DNA from 2 places in the Streptomyces sp. VTCC 41912 genome. Region 2 is predicted to be linked to the other one. Evidence: predicted binding sites of a transcription regulator. Region 2 holds the regulator's gene; the other holds the start of a gene.

Region 1 (4,207 bases), on a different contig from region 2:
GGGCTTCGCGGTGGTGAACCCGATCCGTGAGCACTGCTTCGTCCCGGCGGTGAGTGCGGTGGCCGTCCGGGAGCCGAGCAGCCACGGCGACCTCTATCTGCCGATCGACGAACTGGCGCCGGAGGAGAGCGCGTTGGACGATTTCGTGCTCGCCTCGCGCAACGAGCAGCACACCCTGATCACGGAAGAGCTCTCCGGCTGGCTGCTGGATCGCCTGCCGTAGTGGTGGGCGCCGCGGGGCGCCGGTTCGTGGACGAAACGCCGCCGGGGCGGCACCCCCTGGGAGAGGGGGTGCCGCCCCGGCGCACGAAGCGGGACGTCGATCAACCAGAGGTCGATCAGAAGTCCATGTCACCGCCCGGCATGCCGCCCGGAGCGCCCGCGGCAGCGGCCTTCTCCGGCTTGTCGGCGATGACGGCCTCGGTGGTGAGGAACAGCGCGGCGATCGACGCGGCGTTCTGGAGCGCGGAGCGCGTCACCTTGGCCGGGTCGAGGATGCCCTCGGCGATCATGTCGACGTACTCGCCGGTGGCGGCGTTCAGACCGTGGCCGACGGCCAGGTTGCGCACCTTCTCCACGACGACGCCGCCTTCGAGACCACCGTTGACGGCGATCTGCTTGAGCGGGGCCTCCAGGGCGAGCTTCACGGCGTTGGCGCCGGTCGCCTCGTCACCCTCGAGCTCCAGCTTCTCGAAGACCGAGGAGGCCTGCAGCAGGGCCACGCCACCGCCGGCGACGATGCCCTCCTCGACGGCCGCCTTCGCGTTGCGAACGGCGTCCTCGATGCGGTGCTTGCGCTCCTTGAGCTCGACCTCGGTCGCGGCACCGGCCTTGATGACGGCCACGCCGCCGGCCAGCTTCGCGAGGCGCTCCTGGAGCTTCTCGCGGTCGTAGTCCGAGTCGCTGTTCTCGATCTCGGCGCGGATCTGGTTGACCCGGCCCTGGACCTGCTCGCTGTCGCCGGCACCGTCGACGATGGTGGTCTCGTCCTTGGTGATGACGACCTTGCGGGCGCGGCCGAGCAGGTCGAGACCGGCGTTCTCCAGCTTGAGGCCGACCTCCTCGGAGATGACGGTGCCACCGGTGAGGATGGCGATGTCGCCGAGCATGGCCTTGCGGCGGTCACCGAAGCCGGGCGCCTTGACCGCGACGGACTTGAAGGTGCCGCGGATCTTGTTGACGACCAGGGTCGACAGGGCCTCGCCCTCGACGTCCTCGGCGATGATCAGCAGCGGCTTGCCGGACTGCATGACCTTCTCCAGGAGAGGCAGCAGGTCCTTCACGTTGCCGATCTTGGAGTTGACGATGAGGATGTAGGGGTCCTCGAGCGCCGCCTCCATGCGCTCCATGTCGGTCGCGAAGTACGCCGAGATGTAGCCCTTGTCGAAGCGCATGCCCTCGGTGAGTTCCAGCTCCAGACCGAAGGTCTGGGACTCCTCGACGGTGATGACGCCTTCCTTGCCGACCTTGTCCATGGCCTCGGCGATGAGCTCGCCGATCTGCGGGTCGGCGGCGGAGATGGAGGCGGTGGAGGCGATCTGCTCCTTGGTCTCGATCTCCTTGGCCTGGTCGAGCAGCGCACCGGAGACGGCCTCGACGGCCTTCTCGATGCCGCGCTTCAGGGCCATCGGGTTGGCGCCGGCGGCGACGTTGCGCAGGCCCTCGCGGACCAGCGCCTGGGCCAGGACGGTCGCGGTCGTCGTGCCGTCACCGGCGACGTCGTCCGTCTTCTTCGCGACCTCCTTGACCAGCTCGGCGCCGATCTTCTCGTACGGGTCCTCCAGCTCGATCTCCTTGGCGATGGAGACACCATCGTTGGTGATCGTGGGGGCGCCCCACTTCTTTTCAAGGACGACGTTGCGGCCCTTGGGGCCGAGGGTGACCTTGACGGCGTCGGCGAGCTGGTTCATACCGCGCTCAAGGCCGCGCCGCGCCTCCTCGTCGAACGCGATGATCTTGGCCATGTGAAGTGGTCCCTCCGGACTGATGGGGTACCCCCCGCTTCCAACCGGGTTGAGAGCTGGGGGAGGAAACCTCGGACCGTGCTGGCGCCCGCGACGGACGGCCTGCATGCCGTGTGGTTCCTTGCCCCACCTGGCGTGCCGACCTCACCGACCCGATCCATTTTCAGCACTCTCACGGGGAGAGTGCTAACGCAATGATTAGCACTCGCACCAGTCGAGTGCAAGCGCTTGACCGGGGGACCCCCCGTCCGTGAGACGATCGGCGGCCCCGTCGGGACCGCTTCCTACCCGCCCGCGCGCGCCCGCGTACCACTCCCTCGGGACGCCGGTGACCTCCGGGAACAGCAGAAGGCTCGCAACCCCGTGCCGGGGGCTGCGAGCCTTCTTCCAACGATGCAGTCGGCCGCCGCCTCAGGCGGCGACCCGGACCATATCCGCCTGTGGCCCCTTCTGGCCCTGCGAGATCTCGAACTCGACTCGCTGACCCTCCTCAAGGGTGCGGTACCCGTCCATCTGGATCGCGCTGTAGTGGACGAAAACATCCGCACCACCGTCGACCGCGATGAAGCCGTACCCCTTCTCCGCGTTGAACCACTTGACGGTGCCCTGAGCCATGCCTAACTCCCCTATTACTGGCCCTTGCGCAGGACCGCACTCCGCGGACCCGGGTCAGACCTCACCCCCCGAAATGGTCCGCGGGGTGTGCGCCGGAACGCGTCGACCGCCGCTGAATGTATCTGGACCAATGCCCAGCGCAACAGGTCAATCGGACGAGAATTCTGGCGTCGGGGAAACGGCCGTATGCGCTCAAATCCCGTTATCCCAGGCGAAGTCGGGCCGGGTATATGCCACACGGGCGACAAATCGCGCACACAACTTGCGCACAAGTCACTGCGATCTCATATGCGTTCGGCATGCGCTTCGGCATGCACGCGGAGATAACCGGAGGGGGATCACCCCAATGGTATCCCCTTTCACAACACGGAATTGCCCCGTCCGTTTCGTACGGACGGGGCAATTTCCGGTCACTACCGGCAAAGAGTTGGCGCAAATTCGCTCGGCGCTTGTGCGCCGACGGCGACGGGCGCCGCGGCGTCAGCAGCCGCCGGCGACCGCCGGGATGATCGAGACGCCGGCGCCGTCCGGCGTCGGGGTCTCCAGGCCCTGCTCGAAGCGGACGTCGTCGTCGTTGACGTAGACGTTCACGAAGCGGCGCAGCTTGCCCGCGTCGTCGAGCACCCGGGCCGCGATGCCCTGGTGGTTCTTCTCCAGGTCGGCGATCACCTCGGAGAGGGTCGCGCCCTCGGCGGCCACCTCGGCCTCGCCTCCGGTGTACGTGCGCAGGATGGTGGGGATGCGGACCTTGACGCTCATGGTTCTGCCTTCCAGGGAAGTACGGGGGTGCGGGAGGGACGGGCGGAGGGCCGGCTCAGCCGGCCAGGCCGGCCTCGCGGAACGCGTCCAGGTCCGGCCGGATGGTGGCGGTGGGCCCGGCGGCGACGGCGTCGAGGGTCTTCAGGCCGTCACCGGTGTTCAGCACGACGGTGGTCAGCGACGGGTCCAGGAGGCCGTTCTCGATCAGCTTCCTGGTCACGCCGACGGTCACGCCGCCCGCGGTCTCCGCGAAGATCCCTTCGGTCCGGGCCAGCAGCTTGATCGCGTCCACGATCTGCGGGTCGGTGACGTCCTCGACGGCCCCGCCGGTGCGGCGCGCGATGTCGAGCACGTACGGGCCGTCGGCGGGGTTGCCGATCGCCAGCGACTTGGCGATGGTGTTCGGCTTCTGCGGCTTGACGACCTCGTGGCCGGCCTTGAAGGCCGCGGAGACCGGCGAGCAGCCCTCGGCCTGGGCGCCGAAGATCTTGTACGGCTTGTCCTCGACCAGACCGAGGGCGATCAGCTCCTTCAGCCCCTTGTCGATCTTGGTGAGCTGGGAGCCGGACGCGATCGGGATGACCAGCTGGTCCGGGAGCTGCCAGCCGAGCTGCTCGCAGATCTCGTAGGCCAGCGTCTTGGAGCCCTCGCCGTAGTAGGGGCGCAGGTTGACGTTGACGAAGCCCCAGCCCTCGCCCAGCGGGTCGCCGATGAGCTCGGAGCAGAAGCGGTTCACGTCGTCGTAGTTGCCCTCGATGGCGACCAGGTCGCCGCCGTAGACCGCGGCCATCACGACCTTGCCGGGCTCCAGGTCGTGCGGGATGAAGACGCAGGACTTGAAGCCGGCGCGGCGCGCCGCGGCGCCGACC
Region 2 (4,207 bases):
GGCGCACGGCGTGCACCACCGGCGCACCCCGGCCCGGCGCTTGCTGAGGCCGGCCAACGCCGGCCTCAGCGTCCGCCCGCCCCCTCGGCGTCCTCCGGCGCCGTCACGAAGTCGATCAGCTCCTCGACCCGCCCCAGCAGCGCCGGTTCGAGGTCCTTGTAGGACCGCACCCGGGACAGGATCCGCTGCCAGGCCGCGCCGGTGTTCTCCGGCCAGCCCAGCGCCCGGCACACCCCGGTCTTCCAGTCCTGGCCCCGGGGGACCTGCGGCCACGCCGGGATGCCCACCGAGGACGGCTTCACCGCCTGCCAGACGTCGATGTACGGATGACCGACGACCAGCGCGTGCGCCCCGGTCACCGCCGCCGCGATCCGCGACTCCTTCGAGCCGGGGACGAGGTGGTCCACCAGCACGCCGAGGCGGGCGTCCGGGCCGGGGGCGAACGCCTCGACGATCGCCGGGAGGTCGTCGACGCCCTCCAGGTACTCCACGACGACGCCCTCGATCCGCAGGTCGTCGCCCCAGACGCGTTCGACCAGCTCCGCGTCGTGCCGGCCCTCCACGTAGATCCGGCCGGCCCGGGCGACCCGGGCGCGCGCCCCGGGGACCGCCAGCGAACCGGACGCGGTGCGCGCCGGGCCGCTCGGCGCCGGGCGGCCCGGCGGCCGGACCAGGGTCACCGTCCGGCCCTCCAGCAGGAAGCCGCGCGGCACCATCGGGAACACCCGCACCTTGCCGAAGCGGTCCTCCAACGTGACCGTCGGCCCCTCGGCGGTCTTCTCGCACCGCAGGACCGCGCCGCAGTAGCCCGTCACCACCTCCTCGACGACCAGCCCGGGGTCGGCCGGCACCTCCGGCACCGGCTTCGGCTTCTTCCAGGGGGGAGTGAGGTCGGGGCTGTAGTGCCTGCTGTGCATGCGGGTCTGCTTCCCTGCGGATCGACGGGTCGGGGGTGGGGGCGACGGCCCGGTGGGGCCGACGGGATCACGGGGCGCGCGACGCGGGGCGCGGGCCGCGCGGAGCGGGCGCCCGCCGGCGGGTCAACGGGCGCCGGCTCACGGCGAGTCGGTGCCGAAGCGGGCGGCCAGGGCGTCGCGCTGGGCCCGCACGAAGGCGGCGTCGACCACCGCGCCGTGGCCCGGCACGTACACCGCGTCCTCGCCGCCCAGTGCCAGCAGCCGGTCCAGCGCGTCGGGCCACCGCCGCGGCAGCGCGTCGGGGCCCGCCTGGGGCTCACCGGACTCCTCGACCAGGTCCCCGCAGAAGACGATCTCCCGCTCACCGGCCCGTCCGGGCACCAGGACGGCCAGGTCGTGCGCGGTGTGCCCGGGGCCGACGTTGGCCAGCAGCACCTCCCGGTCGCCGAGGCCGAGGGTCAGCTGCCCGTGCACGTGGTGGTGCGGGACGACCAGCAGGTCCGCGGCCTCCGCCGCGGCGTCCGGGTCCACCCCGTGGCGCACCGCGTCCTCCCGCAGCGCGTCCTTGCCGTGCCGCAGCAGCGCGTCGACCCCGGTCGCGCCGAACACCTCCACGCCCGCGAACGCCGCGGTGCCCAGGACGTGGTCGAAGTGCGGGTGCGTGAGCGCGACATGCGTCACATCGCGCCCCAGCACCGCGCGGACCGTGCGGCGCAGTTCCGCACCGGCCCCGAGGGTCGGCCCGGTGTCGACGATCAGCACGCCGTCCGAACCGGCGATCACGCCGATCGTCTCGTCCCAACCGGGCATCCGTCGCCGGGCGACGCCGTCCCCCAGCCGCTCCCAGCCCGCTTCTTCCCACGTGGTGCGCATACCGAGACGCTAGCGCCCCCGCGATAGCGTTGCCCGGGACTCCGGGCGGGCGCCTCGGTGGCGGGCCCCCGCGGACGCCCACCGGCGCGTCGAGCAGAGGACGCGCCGGCGACGGGACCGGGGGCGCGCTCGGGGGGCGGTCAGGGCGCTTCCGAACGCGGCCCGGGGGTCGGATTCCGCGGCGGTGGGTAAGTGCCCACCACGCCCGCCCTTGCCGCACCCGCGCTACCCGGCCGTACACTGGCTCCGGGTCTGGCACTCGGCCCACGTGAGTGCCAGGAGAAGTGACGACGCGGCGGACGGCCGACTGGAGGTGGCGCAATGCTCAGTGAACGCAGACTCGAAGTGCTGCGCGCCATCGTCCAGGACTACGTCGGGACGGAGGAGCCGGTCGGCTCCAAGGCGTTGACCGAACGGCACCAACTCGGCGTCTCCCCGGCCACCGTCCGCAACGACATGGCCGCCCTGGAGGACGAGGGGTTCATCGCCCAGCCGCACACCAGCGCCGGGCGGATCCCGACCGACAAGGGCTACCGCCTCTTCGTCGACAAGCTGGCCGGCGTCAAGCCGCTGTCCGTCCCCGAGCGGCGGGCGATCCAGAACTTCCTGGACGGCGCCGTCGACCTGGACGACGTGGTGGGGCGCACGGTGCGGCTGCTGGCGCAGCTGACCCGGCAGGTCGCGGTGGTGCAGTACCCGTCGCTGACCCGGTCCACCGTCCGGCACGTCGAACTGCTGGCACTGGCCCCGGCCCGGCTGATGCTGGTGCTGATCACCGACACCGGACGCGTCGAGCAGCGGCTCATCGACTGCCAGACGCCGTTCGGCGAGACGTCCCTGGCGGACCTGCGCGCCCGGCTCAACAGCCGGATCGTCGGCCGCCGCTTCGCGGACGTCCCGCAACTGGTGCAGGATCTCCCGGAATCCTTCGAACAGGACGACCGGGCGACCGTCTCGACAGTACTGTCGGTACTGCTGGAGACTCTGGTGGAGGAGACCGAAGAGCGGCTGATGATCGGCGGCACCGCCAATCTGACGCGCTTCGGGCATGATTTCCCCCTGACCATCCGGCCGGTGCTGGAAGCCCTTGAGGAGCATGTGGTGATGCTCAAGCTGCTCGGGGAGGCCAAGGACTCGGGCATGACCGTACGCATCGGGCATGAGAATGCTCACGAGGGCCTGACGTCCACCTCGGTCGTCACCGTCGGATACGGTTCTGGCGACGAGGCCGTCGCCAAATTGGGCGTGGTCGGACCGACCCGCATGGACTACCCCGGAACGATGGGAGCGGTACGCGCAGTGGCACGTTACGTCGGACAGATCCTCGCGGAGTCGTAAGTGGCCACGGATTACTACTCGGTCCTCGGCGTCGGCCGGGACGCCTCGCAGGACCAGATCAAGAAGGCATTCCGGCGGCTGGCGCGCGAGCTGCACCCGGATGTGAACCCGGACCCCAAGACCCAAGAGCGGTTCAAGGAGATCAACGCCGCCTACGAGGTCCTGTCGGATCCGCAGAAGAAGCAGGTCTACGACCTCGGCGGCGATCCCCTCTCGCAGGCCGGCGGCGCCGGTGGCGCGGGCGGCTTCGGCGCGGGCTTCGGGAACTTCTCCGACATCATGGACGCGTTCTTCGGCACGGCCTCGCAGCGCGGCCCGCGCTCGCGGACCCGCCGCGGCCAGGACGCGATGATCCGCCTGGACATCGAGCTCAACGAGGCCGCGTTCGGCACCACCAAGGACATCCAGGTCGACACGGCCGTCGTCTGCACCACCTGCAGCGGTGAGGGCGCGGCGCCCGGCACCTCGGCGCAGACCTGTGACATGTGCCGCGGCCGCGGCGAGGTCTCGCAGGTCACCCGGTCCTTCCTGGGCCAGGTCATGACCTCCCGGCCCTGCCCGCAGTGCCAGGGCTTCGGCACCGTCGTCCCGACGCCGTGCCCCGAGTGCGCGGGCGACGGCCGGGTCCGCTCCCGCCGCACCCTCACCGTCAAGATCCCCGCCGGTGTCGACAACGGCACCCGCATCCAGTTGGCCGGCGAGGGCGAGGTGGGCCCCGGTGGCGGACCCGCCGGCGACCTGTACGTCGAGATCCACGAGCTGGCCCACTCGGTGTTCCAGCGGCGCGGGGACGACCTGCACTGCACGGTCACCATCCCGATGACCGCGGCGGCCCTGGGCACCAAGTGCCCGCTGGAGACGCTGGACGGGGTCGAGGAGATCGACGTCCGGCCCGGCACCCAGTCCGGCCAGTCGATCCCGCTGCACGGCCGCGGCGTGACCCACCTGCGGGGCAACGGCCGGGGCGACCTGATCGTCCACGTCGAGGTGCAGACCCCGAGCAAGCTCGAACCCGAGCAGGAGGAGCTGCTGCGCCGGCTGGCCAAGCTGCGCGGCGAGGAGCGCCCGCAGGGCCAGTT

The links. The regulator HrcA, encoded in region 2, represses chaperone genes, less so after heat shock. The targets are predictions, from matches to a motif close to TTNGCACTCNGNNNNNCNGAGTGCNAA.
Region 1: the regulator HrcA is predicted to act here: its motif matches at 2,128-2,154, upstream of groL (chaperonin GroEL).

What each region holds. Positions count from the first base shown of each region.
Region 1 is NZ_JBJMAB010000021.1:81,974-86,180, forward strand. Features, by position in the region: gene ACJ6WD_RS25990 (hypothetical protein) at 1-223, shown strand, start outside; gene groL (chaperonin GroEL) at 339-1,964, opposite strand; gene ACJ6WD_RS26000 (cold-shock protein) at 2,376-2,579, opposite strand; gene ACJ6WD_RS26005 (MoaD/ThiS family protein) at 3,060-3,338, opposite strand; gene thrC (threonine synthase) at 3,394-4,207, opposite strand, start outside.
Region 2 is NZ_JBJMAB010000009.1:17,519-21,725, reverse strand. Features, by position in the region: gene ACJ6WD_RS15695 (DUF3097 domain-containing protein) at 66-917, opposite strand; gene ACJ6WD_RS15690 (MBL fold metallo-hydrolase) at 1,056-1,790, opposite strand; gene hrcA (heat-inducible transcriptional repressor HrcA) at 2,112-3,128, shown strand; gene dnaJ (molecular chaperone DnaJ) at 3,129-4,207, shown strand, end outside.